DNA from 3 places in the Microbacterium alcoholitolerans genome. Region 1 is predicted to be linked to each of the others. Evidence: predicted binding sites of a transcription regulator. Region 1 holds the regulator's gene; each other region holds the start of a gene.
What was found. Region 1 encodes LexA, which represses DNA repair genes until DNA is damaged. Its sites were predicted from a motif close to TCGAACANNTGTTCGA; they were not measured.
Positions count from the first base shown of each region.

Region 1 (5,286 bases):
CTTGCGTGAGCGCGCTGAGGTGGTACGGCAGGCGCACCAGACGCAGTGCATCGATGAACACCGGGTCCGCGGCGAGGTACCCGACCCGCGCTCCGGCGAAGGCGAACGCCTTGCTCATGGTGCGCGAGACGGCAAGGCGCGGACGCGAGTGCAGCAGAGTCAGAGCGGAGAGCGCGTCGTGCGGGGCGAACTCGAAGTACGCCTCGTCTACGACGACGATTCCTCGGGTCGCCTCGTAGACCGCTTCGATCACGTCGAGGCCCAGCGGTGTGCCGGTCGGGTTGTTGGGCGCGCACAGCAGCACCACGTCCGGGTCTGCCGCCGCGACCTGCGCCGCCGCGTTCTCGGGCGTGACGGAGTAGTCGTCCTCGCGCGTGCCGGCGACCCAGCGCGCGCCGGTGCCCTGCGCGATCAACGGGTACATCGAGTAGGTCGGAGCGAAGCCGAACACGGTGCGACCAGGACCGGCGAAGGCCTGCATGATCTGCTGCAGCACCTCGTTGGAGCCGTTGCCCGCCCAGATCTGGTCGGGGGTGAGACCGTGCCCGAGGTAGTCCGCGAATCCCTCCCGAAGCGTGGTGAACTCGCGGTCGGGGTACCGGTTGACATCGCGCAGGGCAAGCGCGATGTCGTCGACGATGTCGCTGGCCACCTCATCGGGCAGCGGATGGGTGTTCTCGTTCACGTTCAAAGCGACCGGCAGCGGGGCCTGCGGCGCGCCGTACGGAGTGAGCCCGCGAAGGTCATCGCGGAGGGGCAGCTCGTCGAGGGAGATCACCCTTCCCATCGTAGAGCGCCCGGGCATCAGGGGTCGCCGGATGACGGCCGACGAGCCGCTGCGCCGAACGCCACGTGGTGAGTCAGCGGGAGTATTCGGTGGGGATGGAGATCGCGGCGCCGACCTGGATCGCACCCGAGGTCAGATTGTTCAACCGCTTGATGTCCTCGATGACCACACGGGGATCCGTGCCGGGTGCGGCCTCGGCTGCGATCGACCACAGCGTGTCACCGGGAAGCACCGTCACCGAGTCGAACGCGGCCGCGGCGGCCTGATCGCCGGATGCGAGGGCGGCGCCGCCGGCGAGAGCCGAGGCCGCGATGCCGACGGCGAGGGGAAGAGCTGCGAGCGTCGCCAGCACGCGGCGGCCGCGCACGGTCAGCCGCAGCCGCGTCGACGGCGCCGAAAGCGGCGAGGCTGCAGCGGCCTGAACGGTCATGCGAGCGGGCCGGGTAATCGGCGCCTGGATGCTGACGGTGCTCATGTTGTGCTCCTCTGCTCTCACCGCCGGTCCCCGGCGGAAGTGGTGCAGCTTTCGCATCCGGCATCCGGCCGGGGATGCCGGATGCGAAGCTACGTTCCGAATCTATCTTCGATATCGAACATCTGTCAAGAATTATTCGAAACCCCGTCCGAGAAATGCTCGACACGCTCGAACAGATCTTCCGTTTTCCACGCCAACTCGGATACGGTTTCGACAGAGACAGCCCACCATGGGCCACCGACATTCGAACCGGATGCCCGCGATGACGTGGATCCCGCACCGGCAGGAAGGCACGAAGGAGCACCGATGAGCGACAACTCCGTCCCCGCATCCGAAGCCGCCGCATCCGAGATGCGCGAGCCTGACGCTCCGCGCACCCGTCGGCGCAAGAGCCTGAGCGCCAAGCAGATGGCCATCCTCGAGGTGATCCAGACCTCGATCGCCCGCTACGGCTATCCGCCCAGCATGCGCGAGATCGGCGACGCCGTGGGGCTGAAATCGCTCTCCAGCGTCACGCACCAGCTCGGGCAGCTCGAACTGAGCGGCTACCTTCGGCGCGACCCCGGGAAGACCCGCGCGATGGAGGTGCTCATCGACCTCCCGGGATCCGGCACCGAGAATCCCGCCGACAGCGCGCCGGCCGTCGGCGACGCCGCCCTCGTCCCCCTGGTCGGCCAGATCGCCGCCGGCGTGCCGATCACCGCAGACCAGCAGGTGGAGGAGATCTTCCCGCTGCCGCGTCAGCTCGTCGGCAAGGGCGACCTGTTCATGCTGAAGGTGTCAGGCGAGTCGATGATCGACGCGGCGATCTGCGACGGCGACTGGGTCGTGGTGCGCACCCAGAACGATGCCGAGAACGGCGAGATCGTCGCGGCCATGATCGACGGCGAGGCCACGGTGAAGACCTTCCGCCGCCGCGATGGCCACACCTGGCTGCTCCCCCGCAACTCCGCCTTCGAGCCGATCCTCGGCGACGAGGCCGTCGTGCTCGGCAAGGTCGTGGCGGTGCTGCGCGCCGTCTGAGCACACGATCAGACGCCCCGTCGGACCTGAGACGAGCTCAGGCCCGACGGGGCGTCTGGTTTCAGGGCTCCGGAGGAGCCGCATTCAGGTCGTCAGACCGCGACCGACACGTCCTCGCGGACCCGGCGCGTGGCCTCGACGATGTTGCGCAGCGAGGCGACGGTCTCGTCGTAGCCGCGGGTCTTCAGACCGCAGTCCGGGTTGACCCACAGCTGTCGCAGCGGCAGCTCGTCGACCGCGCGGCGCAGCAGCGCCTCGACCTCTTCGACGCTCGGCACGCGGGGCGAGTGGATGTCGTAGACGCCGGGGCCGATGCCGTGGTCGAAGCCGTGGTGCGCGATGTCGGCGACGACTGCCATGCGACTGCGCGCAGCCTCGATCGAGGTGACGTCCGCGTCCAGTGCGCGGATCGCGTCGATGACGACACCGAACTCCGAGTAGCAGAGGTGCGTGTGGATCTGGGTCGCAGCCGCCGCACCGCCCGTGGCCAGACGGAACGAGCCCACCGACCAGTCGAGGTAGTCGGCCTGGTCGGCCTGCTTCAGCGGCAGCAGCTCACGCAACGCCGGCTCGTCGACCTGGATGATGCCGATGCCGGCATCCTGCAGGTCGGCGATCTCGTCGCGCAGCGCCAGGGCGACCTGGTTCGCGGTCTCCCCCAGCGGCTGGTCGTCGCGGACGAACGACCAGGCCAGGATCGTGACCGGACCGGTCAGCATCCCCTTGACGGGCTTGGCGCTCAGCGACTGGGCGTATCCGGCCCAGGACACCGTGATCGGCGCCGGCCTGGAGACATCGCCCCACAGGATCGACGGACGCGTGGCGCGCGAGCCGTAGGACTGCACCCAGCCGTGCTGCGTGACGGCGAAGCCGTCGAGGTTCTCAGCGAAGTACTGCACCATGTCGTTGCGCTCCGGCTCGCCGTGGACCAGCACGTCGAGTCCGAGATCCTCCTGCAGCGAGACGACCTGGTCGATCTCGCGCTTCAGGAACGCCTCGTAGTCCTCAGCGGGCAGCTCACCGCGGACGAACTGCGCCCGCGCACGCCGGATGTCGCCGGTCTGCGGGAACGATCCGATCGTGGTCAGCGGGAGCGCCGGCAGGTTCAGGGCCTGCTGCGCGCTCTCGCGCTCCTCGTAGGTGGCGCGCGAGAAATCGGAATCGGCGAGCTCTCGCGCCCGCACGGCGCCGTCGCGGACGCCGGGGGCGTCGTGCCGATCGGCGAGGGCGGCCGATGCCGCCTGCAGCTGAGCGGAGATCGCGGCAGGGCCTTCGATCAGGCCGGTCGCCAGGGTGACGATCTGGTCGACCTTCTGGTCGGCGAAGGCGAGCCACGACACCAGTCGGTCATCCAGCAGCGTCTCCTCCGCCACATCGTGCGGCACGTGCAGCAGCGAGGTCGAGGTGGAGGCGCTGACCGAGGATGCACCGAGCGCGCGCAGCGCGTCGAGCTTGTCGAAGGCGCCGGCGAGGTCGCCGCGCCAGATGTTGTGTCCGTCGACGACGCCGCCGACCAGCGTCTTGCCGTCGAGCGCGGGGAGCGCAGCGGGGACCGCACCGCGGACCAGGTCTATGCCGATCGCCTCGACGGGTGCCGCGGCGAGGACCTCGAGGGTGTCGCCGAGGCTCGCGTAGGGAGCGGCGACGAACAGCGACGGACGGTCGGTCGCAGCGCCGAGCACCGCGAGGGCGCGCGCGGCGGCATCAGCGAGGGTCTTTGCGTCTGCAGGCAGGGACTCGCTGACCAGAGCGGGCTCGTCCAGCTGCAGCCAGTCGGCGCCGGCTGCCTTCAGCTGCGCGAGCAGCTCGACGTACACCGGGAGGACGTCCTCCAGTCGGCTCAGCGGGTCGAAGCCCTCAGGTGCGGCATCCGACGCCTTCGCCAGCGCCAGCAGCGTGACGGGCCCGACGATGACCGGACGGGTGCGGTAGCCCCCGGCCACGGACTCGAGCACCTGCTGCACGAGACTGTCGTTCGACAGCGAGAAGGTCGTCTCGGGGCCGATCTCGGGCACCAGGTAGTGGTAGTTGGAGTCGAACCACTTGGTCATCTCGCTCGCGGCACGATCTCCCTCACCTCGGGCGATGGTGAAGTAGGCGGGCAGCCCGATCGTGCCGTCAGCATCCCGCAGGTCCTCGAAGCGGGTCGGGATCGCACCGACCGTGACCGCCGCATCCAGCACCTGGTCGTAGAACGAGAACGACTCCGGAATGGCGGAGTCCTCGCGTCCCAGGCCGAGCTCGGCCAGGCGCGCCCTCGTCGCCGCACGCAGGTCGGCGGCGGTGCGCTCCAGCTCGGCCTGGTCGGTGCGACCGGCCCAGAAGGACTCGACGGCCTTCTTCAGCTCGCGGCGGCGGCCGATGCGTGGGTAGCCGAGGATCGTTCCGGCGGGGAAAGCGGTCATGAGTTTCCTTAGTTCTGTGTGGAGGAGAGCTGGTGCTCGGGGATCACGCCAGACGAGCGCAGGACGTCCAGCACGGTCTCGTGCTGGTTGAAGGCGTACAGGTGCACGCCGGGAGCGCCGCCGTCGACGACGGCGCGGACGAGATCGGATGCCCATCGGACGCCGATCTGTCGCCGGCCCTCCGCGGTCGGCTCCACCTCGAGCTCGATGGCGAGCTCGCCGGGAAGCTCCTCGCCGGTCAGCTCGAGCACGCGCGTGAGGCGGGCCGGCGAGGTGATCGGCATGATGCCTGGGAGGATCGGTATCGTCACCCCGGCGCGCCTGGCCCGCTCGACGAAGGCCAGGTAGTGGTCGGGATGGAAGAACAGCTGCGTGATCGCGAGGGTGGCGCCTGCCGCCTGCTTTGCCAGCAGCGCGTCGACGTGCTGGCTGCTGTACGCCGAGCGCGGGTGTCCGTTCGGGAAGGCCGCCACCGCGATGTTCACCCTGCGGCGCGGCGCGACCCGAATCGCGCCGGGGTTGCCGGGAACCGGTGACTCCTCGTACGGCGCGCGCTCGGCCTGCACCCGGTCGATGAGCTGCACCAGCTGCGCCGA
Region 1 covers NZ_JBNTKD010000002.1:27,633-32,918, forward strand. Annotated here, with positions in the region: gene ACQUSX_RS14395 (histidinol-phosphate transaminase) at 1-787, opposite strand, end outside; gene ACQUSX_RS14400 (LysM peptidoglycan-binding domain-containing protein) at 861-1,262, opposite strand; gene lexA (transcriptional repressor LexA) at 1,614-2,285, shown strand; gene metE (5-methyltetrahydropteroyltriglutamate--homocysteine S-methyltransferase) at 2,378-4,690, opposite strand; gene ACQUSX_RS14415 (methylenetetrahydrofolate reductase) at 4,699-5,286, opposite strand, start outside.

Region 2 (5,286 bases), on a different contig from region 1:
TGGCGAGGCAGTGGGGTCCGCCCGAGGGCTGGAGCTTCGAGCAGTACGAGGTGCCCGCGCCGGACGTCGATGAGGTCACGATCCGGGTGCTCGCAGCCGGCGTGAACCCCGCCGACGCCAAGCACGTGGCGGCGCCGCGCCCCTCGACGGAGCTTCCGGTTCCGATCGGGTACGAGGTGTCCGGTGTGGTCGCTGCGGTGGGTCGTGAATCCGGATTCGAGGTCGGCGACGAGGTGATCGCTTTCCGGGTGCGCGGCGGCTACGCGACCGAGCTCACCGTGCCCCGGCAGAAGGTGCTGCGCAAGCCCTCGACGCTCACACACCCCGAGGCGGCGAATCTGCTCCTCGCCGGGACCACCGCCACGCAGATGCTGGCGGTGACGGACGCGAGTGAGGGCGAGACGGTGCTGCTGCACGGTGCCTCTGGCGCGGTTGGGGTGAGTGTCCTGCAGCAGGCGGCGCTGCGCGGCATCCGCGTCATCGGGACGGCGAGCCGCGCCCGCTTCGACGAGGTGCGCCGTTTCGGCGGCACGCCGGTCGAGTACGGGGAAGGCCTGGATGCCAAAATCGCCGCGGCACTGGCATCCGAGGGCGTCTCGCGGATCGATGCCGCGTTGGATGCCGTCGGCACCGACGAGGCCGTCGACGTGTCGCTGGAACTCGTCGCCGACCGATCGCGGATCGTCACGATCGCCGCCGCGTCGCGCGCGCAGACGGAGGGATTCCGGTGGATCGTCGGCTCACAGCCCGACAGCACCCGCTTCCGCGACGAAGCGCGCGCCGGACTCGTCGAGCTGGCCGAGACCAGCCGGCTCGTCGTGCCGATGGCGGGGGAGTTCCCGCTGGATCAGGCGCCGCAGGCGCTGCGGCTGCTCGCCGGCGGGCATCCGGGTGGGAAGCTCGCGCTCGTCCCGTGAAAGTGAAACGGCGTGCGACACACGCGCGGATGCTGTTAGCATCGAGCCATGCCTTTCGGCGCCGTGCTTCTTCTTAGCTGCCGCGACGAGGCCTGACACTCCGGGCCTTCCTCGTCGCGGCGCTCGTGTTGGCCTGACACATCTCCTGACGAAGAAGAAGCCTGATCATGAAGAACACTCAGAAGCCCTCGTCGATGCCGGTGCACAAGTACCGCCCGTATCACGAGCAGATCGCCGTCGAGCTGCCTGACCGCACCTGGCCCTCCAAGCGCATCACCCAGGCGCCCCGCTGGTGTGCCGTCGACCTCCGCGACGGAAACCAGGCGCTCATCGACCCGATGTCGCCGGAGCGCAAGCGCGTCATGTTCGAGCTGCTCGTCAGCATGGGCTACAAGGAGATCGAGGTCGGGTTCCCCTCCGCGAGCCAGACCGACTTCGACTTCGTGCGCCAGCTGATCGAAGAGGACCTGATCCCCGATGACGTGACCATCCAGGTGCTGACGCAGGCGCGCGAGCACCTGATCGCCCGCACGTACGAGTCGATCGTCGGCGCCAAGCAGGCCATCGTGCACTTCTACAACTCCACGAGCGTGCTGCAGCGCGAGGTGGTCTTCCGCTCCGACCGCGAGGGCGTCAAGCAGATCGCGCTCGACGGCGCGCGCCTGTGCCGCCAGTACGAGAGGACCGTGCCGGGCACCGAGGTCTACTACGAGTACTCGCCCGAGAGCTACACCGGCACCGAGCTCGAGTACGCCGTGGAGGTGTGCAACGAGGTGCTCGAGATCCTCGAGCCCACCCCCGACCGCAAGGTCATCATCAACCTGCCCGCCACGGTCGAGATGGCGACGCCGAACGTGTACGCCGACTCGATCGAGTGGATGAACCGCCACCTGGCGCACCGCGAGAACGTGATCCTGTCGCTGCACCCGCACAACGATCGCGGCACCGCCGTCGCCGCCGCCGAGCTGGGATACCTGGCCGGCGCCGACCGCATCGAGGGATGCCTGTTCGGCAACGGCGAGCGCACCGGAAACGTCGACCTCGTCGCGCTGGGCATCAACATGTTCACGCAGGGAATCGACCCCCAGATCGATTTCAGCGACATCGATCAGGTCAAGCGCACCGTCGAGTACTGCAACCAGCTGCCCGTCCCGGAGCGCAGCCCGTGGGCCGGCGACCTGGTCTTCACCGCGTTCAGCGGCTCGCACCAGGACGCCATCAAGAAGGGCTTCGAGGCGATGGCCGCGCGCGCCGAAGCGGAGGGCGTCACCGTCGACGAGGTCGAGTGGGGCGTGCCGTACCTGCCTGTCGACCCGAAGGACCTCGGCCGGTCTTACGAAGCCGTCATCCGGGTGAACTCGCAGTCCGGCAAGGGCGGCGTGGCGTACCTGCTGAAGGCGGACCACGCGCTCGACCTGCCCCGCAAGCTCCAGATCGAGTTCTCGGGTGTGGTTCAGGCGAAGACGGATGCCGAGGGCGGCGAGGTCACCAGCGAGCAGATCTGGTCGATCTTCACCGATGAGTACCTGCCGGCCGATGACGCCGCCGCGAAATGGGGCCGGTTCGAGCTGCTCGGCACGCAGACGCGCAGTGACATGACAGGCGAGGTGTCGCTCGATGTCGTGCTGCGAGACGACGACGAGTCGATCGCCACCGCGGGAACCGGCAACGGGCCGATCGCCGCGTTCATCGAGGTGCTGCGCGCACGCGGCTTCGATATCTCGCTCTACGACTACGTCGAGCACACGATGTCCAGCGGAGGAGACGCTCAGGCGGCGGCCTATGTCGAGCTGCAGGTCGACGACCAGCGCCTGTGGGGCGTTGGAATCGACGGCGACATATCGACCGCCAGCCTGAAGGCGATCGTCTCGTGCGTGAACCGCTCGATCCGCTCCCGCGAGGCGGCACCCGAGCTCGCGGCCGTCTGACGTCGACTCCCGTATGAGTTTCTGACGCCCGATCCGGTGTCAGGCGACAGAAACTCATACGGGAGCGTCTCGGCGGGAGAGCTATGTTGTCGGAATGAGTGAGCTTCCTGCGACCGTCGAATTGCTGTCATCCGTGACTGATGACGATGCGCGCGACATCTCTCACCTGCTGTCCCAGCTGTCGAGAACGGCGGCGTTCGATCGGGCACGTCTGGCGACGATCATCACGCATGACGCGACGGAGTTGCTCGTGGTGCGAGCAGGTGGGCGCATCGTCGGAGCCGCGACGCTCGTAACGTTCCCTCTGCCGTCTGGGCTCCGTGGTCACGTCGATGACGTAGTCGTGGACGAGGCGATGCGAGGGAAGGGCATTGCGCGCGCTCTCCTGGTGCGAATGACGGAACTCGCGATCCAACGTGGCCTTCGCACCCTCGACCTCACGTCGCGGCCCGCGCGCGAGTCGGCACTGCGATTGTACGAGTCGGTGGGCTTCGTGCGACGGGAGACGAACGTGCTTCGATTCACGCCGCCAGCGCCGCGATAGGGACCCACCGCGTGCGCAGGCTGTTGGCATGCGCACGGACGCCCGTAAGACTGATGACTCTTCGTTATGTGTCCGTGACATTGGCTCCCGGGATTCGGATCAGATCTTTGTTCTAATGTCGGTGGCTGCTGGTGTACTGGAGGTATGGCGGCGCTGCAGGATGTGACGGTGGAGCAGGTGACCACGCTCGAAGAGCTGGTCGACCTGGCGGGCGATCTGGAGCGCTCAATCAGCAGCCTGCAGGCGGCGCGCGACGGCGTGCTCGCGCTGGCTGCGCGGTGGGCGCTCATTGCCGCTGGTGATGCCGATGAGGCGGACATCTCGCTGAGAACGGTCTCGGCGGAGCTGGCGACGGCGCTGCGCGTGAGCGATCGGACCGTGCAGCGGCGGATGCTGGCCGCGGAACTCGCGGTGGAGCGGTTCCCGCTGGTGTGGCAGGCGCAGGGCGCCGGGCAGATCAGCGCGGGTCATGCTCGGGTGATCATCGACGCGGGCGAGCACATCGAGGATGCGGATGCCAGGGCGGCGTACTCGGAGCGGGTGCTTGAACTCGCGCAGGATGAGTCCCCGAACCGCGTGCGTCCTCTCGCGGAGCGCATCGCCCAGCAGCATCAGCCCCGGTCCATCGAAGAGCGTCATCAGGACGCGCGCGAGGAGCGCGGAGCCTGGGTACAGGACCACCCGGACGCGATGGGCGAGATGCGTCTGTTCGGACCGACGGCGCTCATCCACGGCGCTTTCGACCGGCTCACCGGTATGGCGAAGACTGGGAGCAAGGTCGACGGCGCGAGCGGTCCGAGTGATCCGCGCACTGTTGCGCAGAAGCGGTTCGACATCGCGATGGACCTGCTGCTTACCGGCGCACCGGCCGGGCACGACACCGAAGACGGCCTGCTGGCTGCGGTCACCGCTCACATCAGCGTCACTGTCCCTGCGCTGACGCTGATGGGCCGCGAGCGTGCGGGCGGAGCACAGTCGCCGCCGGCGGAACTGGACGGGCACGGTCCGATCGACCCGGCCACGGCGCGCGTACTGGCCGGGGCCGCATCAGGGTGGGATCGACTGCTCACACACCCGTTCACCGGCGCGCTGCTCGCCACCGACAGATACCGCCCCGGCGCGACGCTCCGCAGACAGTTGCGAGCGCGCGATCAACGCTGCCGATTCCCCACCTGCCGGATGCCGGTGCGCGAAAGCGATCTCGACCATACTCTCGACGCCGCCTTCGGCGGGTCGACCGAAGAAGGCAACCTGGGCGCGCTGTGCCGACGACATCACACGCTCAAACACCACTCGCCCTGGCACGTCGTCCAGCTCGACGACGGACTGCTCGAATGGACCAGCCCCACCGGGCACACGTACGTCGACAGACCACCGCCGCAGAACACCGTCACGTTCGCGGACACGTCCGCGAACGTGACGGTGGCTCCCTTCTGAACGCGTCGGCGTACAGTCGATCGTCGGTGGGTGTCAGCCGACCAGTGTGTGCGTCAGCCGATCGTCGGTGCGCGTCAGCCGACCAGTGTGCGCGTCAGCCGACCAGTGTGCGCGTCAGCCGACCAGTGTGCGCGTCAGCCGACCAGTGCGCGTCAGTCGATCGTCGGTATCCGTCAGTCGACCCGCTGCATCCGTCAGCTGACCCACTGCACGAGTTGCCAGATGAGCCCGTTGGGGTCGGCGAACTGGCAATAGCGCTCGCCCCACGGCTCGGTCTCGGGCTCGGTCACGACTCGCGCACCCGCTGCGGTGATGCGCGCGTACTCGTCGTCGATGTCGTCGACGACGAGGACGAGCAGCAGCCCCTGCCCGGCAGGCCCGGCGATCTCCCGCGGGCGGAAGGTCTCCAATCCCGTCGCCAGGAAGATGACGTTCGTGGCGGAGCTCGGATGCTGGAGCG
Region 2 covers NZ_JBNTKD010000001.1:226,325-231,610, forward strand. Annotated here, with positions in the region: gene ACQUSX_RS01100 (NADP-dependent oxidoreductase) at 1-917, shown strand, start outside; gene leuA (2-isopropylmalate synthase) at 1,085-2,845, shown strand; gene ACQUSX_RS01110 (GNAT family N-acetyltransferase) at 2,940-3,389, shown strand; gene ACQUSX_RS01115 (HNH endonuclease signature motif containing protein) at 3,534-4,826, shown strand; gene ACQUSX_RS01120 (VOC family protein) at 5,021-5,286, opposite strand, start outside.
Region 2: ACQUSX_RS01115 (HNH endonuclease signature motif containing protein) is a predicted target of LexA. The motif match lies at 3,489-3,504, and genes of this name have one in related genera.

Region 3 (5,286 bases), on a different contig from region 1:
TGCGCGCGGACGACCGCGTCACGGGCTCGGATGCAGCGGGTGCGGGTGCGGGGGCGTCGGTTGCCTGGGCGACTCCGGCGCCGAAACCGCGGCCGACGGCCTGACCCTGGATGATCGAGGCGAGGTCGAGGCCGGTGGCGGCGTTGACGCTGTCGAACACGGCGCGCATCGCCTTGGCGTTGTCGCCGCCGACGACGCTGGAGGCGCCGTCTTCGCCGGAGCCGCCGATGATCGAGACGCTGCCGATGGTCGCATAGCCCTTCGCGAACTCGCTCATGATCGAGGGCAGCACCTCGAGCACGCGCTGCGAGAGGAAGGCCTCCTGGTTCGAGGCGATGGCCTTGGCCTCTGCCTCCACTGCGGCGGCGCGGGCGTCACCCTCGGCGCGGATGGCGTCTGCTTCGGCATTGGCGCGCAGGCGGCGGGCCTCGGCCTCGGCGGTGGCCTGGGCGCGGAGCGCTTCTGCCTCACCGGCGGCGCGGGCCTTGTCGGCTTCAGCCTGCTGCTCCGCGATGCGGGTGCGGGCCTCGGCCTGCTTGACCTGCTCGATGGCGGCTGCCTCGGCCGCCTTCTCGCGGGTGAACAGGTCGGCCTGGGCGCGGGTCTCGGCCTCGTAGCGCTGGGCGTCGGCGACGCGCTTGACGTCGGCGTCGAGCTGCGCCTGCCGGTTCTCGGCCTGCTGCTGCAGAACGGCCTGCTCTGCCTGGGCGCGGGCGAGGTGCTCTGCCTGCTCGGCCTCGGCGCGTGCGCGGCCGATCCCGGCGTTGGCGTTGGCGGTGTTGGTGTCGAGGGCGGTCTGCTCGATCAGGTTCGCCTCGTCGTTGGCGATGTTCTTCTGGTTGATCGCGCGGTCGGCGTTGGTCTGCGAGATCTCGGCGGCCTGGCGCTTGGACTGGATCTCGGGAGCTCCGAGCGACTGGATGTATCCGACGGCGTCGGTGATGCCCTTGATCTGGAACGAGTCGAGGATGAGGCCCTGCTCGGCGAGCTCGTGCGAGACGTCGGCGGCGATCTGGTCCGAGAACTTCTTGCGCTCGCGCATCAGCTCGACGACCGAGAGGGTGGCGACGATGCCGCGCAGCGCACCTTCTAGCTGTTCGGTGGTGAACTGCTCGATGGCCTTGTCCTGCGAGGCGAAGCGCTCTGCGGCGCGGCGCACGTACAGCGGGTCGGAGCCGATCTTCACGATGGCCACGCCGTCGACGTTGAGGGTGACGCTGTCGAGCGACTGCGCTTCAGCGTTGAGTGAGACCTGGCGCGAGCGCAGCGAGATGATCTCGTGGCGCTGGGTGATGGGGTTGACGAGAGACTTGCCGTTGACGATGACCGTGACGGGCGACTCTGCCAGCTCGGAGCTGGTGGTGCCGTCTGCGTTCATCACCGCCCGCTGGACCTTCTGCTTGCGGCCCGAGATGACGAGCGCTTCGTCGGCGCGTGCGACCTTGATCCAGCTGCGCGCGAACAGCAGCATGATGAGTCCGACGACGATGACGGCAACGACGACGATGCCGATGATGAGCAGGATGCCGACGATTCCGGCGATCTCCATGGTGTCTCCCTAATGCACGGTTCCCCTCGAACCGCACCATCAGCCACCTTGCCAGAGATCGGGGCGCGCTCGCGCGCGTCGGTGGCGAAATTCCCTGGTGCGGGCGTACGCTGGCGCGCTCAGGCCGCGAGGGTGTATCTCGCCAGCCCGCCGAGCCGCGGCGTGCGGGATTGATCCACATACGGCGGCGGGATGAACCACACCCGACTCTTCGTGCTGGCGCCGTCGACCTGGATCTCCCAGCCGTTGTCATGGATGCGATGGTGGCAGGTCTCGCAGAGGAGGATGCCGTTGGAGAGGTCTGTGGGCCCGGCATCCCGCTTCCACCATTCGATGTGGTGGGCGCGGGTCATCTCTGGCGGAAGGCCGCACATCGCGCATCCGCCGTCTCTCTCAGCCAGCGCGAGGCGCTGCGCTCGGCTGAAGAAGCGCCGTTCGCGGCCCCAGTCGAGGATTTCGCTGCCTGCGCCGAGGACGCAGGGAATGACCCCGCCGGAGGCGGCCATCCGACGGACCGCGCCGATGCTGATCGGCTGGTCCGCGCCATCCACGGTGCCGTAGCCGGTGCCCTCGATCAGATCGGCGGCGTCCACGCGCACGATGACGGTGGCGCCCGACAGTGCGGGCGCGTTGTTGTCGCATCCGATGGAGTGAGCGCAGATCGAGGTGAGCGCATCGGCCTGCAGCTGAGCAACGGAGCGGTGGTCGGCGTCGCCGGCATCCGGGTCGACGGCCTCCTTCCGCGCGGCGAATTGCGCGGACACGTAACCGTTGACAGCCGCGCGGATGGGCGCACCTGATTCGATGTCGAAGACGGCGTTCAGGTGGAGAGCTCCGTCGCGCTCGAACATGCTGACCGAGCGACGTGCCCGGATCTCTTCCTCGCGCGGTGCGACTCCGTCGGGATCGAGCCACGCCTCGGCGTGAGTGAGCAGCTTTCGCACGTCGTCGAGAGACATGCCCACGGCCTTCTCGGTCAGCAGGACTTCTGCTTCAGTCAGTTGCTCGGGTGTGATTTTGAGGCACACGCGGTCGAGCAGCGCGATGATCGCCGCCGCGGTGCTGGCGCTCAGTCGTCCGGCTGACAGCGCGCGCCGCACCTCGGGGTGCTTGGACGGGAGCCGTGCGCCGACCAGGTCGGTGCGCGGTGCGGTCGCCTCACCGACCTTCACCAGTTTCGAGGCATCGGCCGTGGACCCGCCCGATGCGGTGGCGATCAGCCGCGCCGCGTTGCGGAACCCCTGTTGCTTGGCGAGTGACTCAGGTCCGAGCGCCGGCCGGGACTCGTGAGCGATTCCGGCGGCGACCTCAGCGTGCAGACCATCGATGAGGCGCTGCACGGCGGCGAGGGCGTCGTTCGCGTCGATCAGCTGCTTCCGCGTGAGGCTCGCGCCGTCCTGCGCACCGCACCATGCCGCGTCGAGGTGCTCGATCGCCTCGTGCAGCGGTGCCAGGTGTTCGGACATGACTCCAGCTTACGCTCGGAGGCGGTGAGTGTCAAATATTTGTTCGAACAATTTTCGAGAAGCGCCGAAATCGCGGCATCCGACGTTGCGCGTGGGTGACCACACTCTCGTATATTTGAACTATGCGCCGCGCCGCAGCTTCTCGGTCAACGTCAGCAGTTCCCCGAGTTCAGAGTCACTGAGCGGCGACATCTTCTCCGCGATGGAGCGTCCATGCGAGGTCGCGACCTGGCGGAACGCGCGAGCGCCGGCATCCGTCGCAGTGATCAGGGCCCCGCGGCCGTCCTCCGGGTCCGCGGACTTGGTGACCAGCTCGCGAGCGACCATCCGGTCGACCAGGCGCGAGACACTCGGCTGACTGATCAGCAGGTTCGCGGTGACGTCGCGAAGGCGGGCCGTCATCTTCGGAGCCCGCACGACGGTGAGCAGGACGTCGTACTCACCCTGCGTGATGGATGCGTTGTCGAAATCGGATGCCATCGCGTGGAACAGCTCGTGCTGCGCGCGGAACAGGCTCTCCCAGGCTCGAAGTGCGAGCTCGCGGTCGGTCATGGTCACCAGCGTAGCGGCGCGGCCAGACATCATGCGGATGCAGTGAGAGCCGGCCGGAGAGGCTTCCGACCGGCTCTTTTCCCTTGCACCAAGAGTGTCCTGCAATCACATGCGGTGTATGCCACAGCAAACATTCACCGTGCGATCACTCTATAACGGCGAGGTAACGAATGCAACGGTTTGGTCACAGAATCGACATCACGGCGATGTCCCTGGCGAGATGATGACGGTTCCGTCGGTGCCATTGACGGTGATCCGGATGCCGTCCTGGATCCGGGTGGTTGCTTGTAGAACGCCGAGGACTGCCGGGATGCCATGCTCGCGGGCCACGATCGCGGCGTGGGAGAGCACGCCACCCGTCTCGGTGACGAGAGCGGCAGCGTGACGGAACAGCGGTGTCCAGGCTGGGTCGGTGTACTCGCAGATCGCGATGTCTCCCGGCTGGACGCGCGGGAAGTCGGATGGGCCGCGCAGGACGCGGGCGATCCCGGAGACGGTGCCGTGGGATCCCGCCGTGCCGATCAGCGGCTCATCTCCGCTCGCGAGAATCTTTGGCGCCAGCGAAGGGGTGGGCGCGGTGATCGGTCGCGCTTGGAGAATCCAGACCTTTCCGTCCTCGATCGCCCATTCGATGTCTTGCGGCTGGCCGAATACGTCTGCGATTCGGCGTCCGAAGCCCGCGAGGGCCGCGGCGGTGGCTGCGTCAAGCGCTGGGAGTGTCTGTTGTTTCTCCGGCACATCACGGACGATCACGCCACAGCTGTCGCGGTCCCATCGGGTCGTCTTGCGAGCGACGATGCGCCGGAGGCCTCCGTCTGTGGCAATCTCGTACGTGTCTGGGGTGACGGTCCCTCCAGCCACACTGGGCCCCAGGCCCCAGGATGCTTCGATCCGAGCGCGGCCCTCAGGGCACGCCGGGTTGAACATCACGCCGGAGACGTCGGCGTCGACCAGACGCTGGACGAGGACGGCCATGTCGGGCCCACCGTCCGTGGCGTCGCCGTGCACATGGTTGCCGTAGCCGGCAACGCGTGCTGAAGAGCTCGAGGCCCAGCACGTCCGGACGGCCTCGGCCACGGCTGGAACTCCGCGCACGGCCAGCACGCTCTCGTACCGGCCAGCGGCGGATCCACCTGCGGTGTCCTCGTTCGCCGCAGACGATCGGACGGCCACCGGCGGGTCGCCCATCCGCGCAAGGTGCCGGGTGAGTGCATCCCGCAGCTCGTGATTTACCGGCAAGTCGGCTTCGCTCCGCGCGATTCGGTGCGCGGCGAACGGAATAACAAACCCGTCCGGCACCGGCAGGCCCTCCCTGGCCAGCACTGCCAGGGCCGTCGCCTTACCGCCGCAGCTGACCGCCCTCGCGTCACGCAGGGTCGTGAGCATGCCCACTCCTTCACCCTCATCTTGAACTCGCTCGCGAATCAATGAAATGTTGACAACAATGCGTTGATTGTCCAAGATGAGGGCATGGAACGCAAGCGGGATCTCGACCGCTCGAAGGCAATGGACCACCCACAGGCTCATCGGGAGCATGAAGCGCAGGAGCACCTCTTGGGACTCGGCGCCGATACCCTGGCCGCGCGCCCGTGGAGGCCCGGTTCGATGCCGCCCGCTGCCGTCGAGCTGACGCAATTCGCACTCTGGCGCTCCGCAGACCTCACCTCCGATGATCTGCTCAGCGCGCTTGCCTTGCTTCCAGCGGCGCGGGCCGAAGTG
Region 3 covers NZ_JBNTKD010000001.1:1,484,651-1,489,936, reverse strand. Annotated here, with positions in the region: gene ACQUSX_RS07105 (SPFH domain-containing protein) at 1-1,549, opposite strand, end outside; gene ACQUSX_RS07100 (DUF222 domain-containing protein) at 1,669-3,015, opposite strand; gene ACQUSX_RS07095 (MarR family winged helix-turn-helix transcriptional regulator) at 3,136-3,567, opposite strand; gene ACQUSX_RS07090 (PEP/pyruvate-binding domain-containing protein) at 3,766-5,028, opposite strand; gene ACQUSX_RS07085 (SANT/Myb-like DNA-binding domain-containing protein) at 5,038-5,286, shown strand, end outside.
Region 3: ACQUSX_RS07100 (DUF222 domain-containing protein) is a predicted target of LexA. The motif match lies at 3,047-3,062, and genes of this name have one in related genera.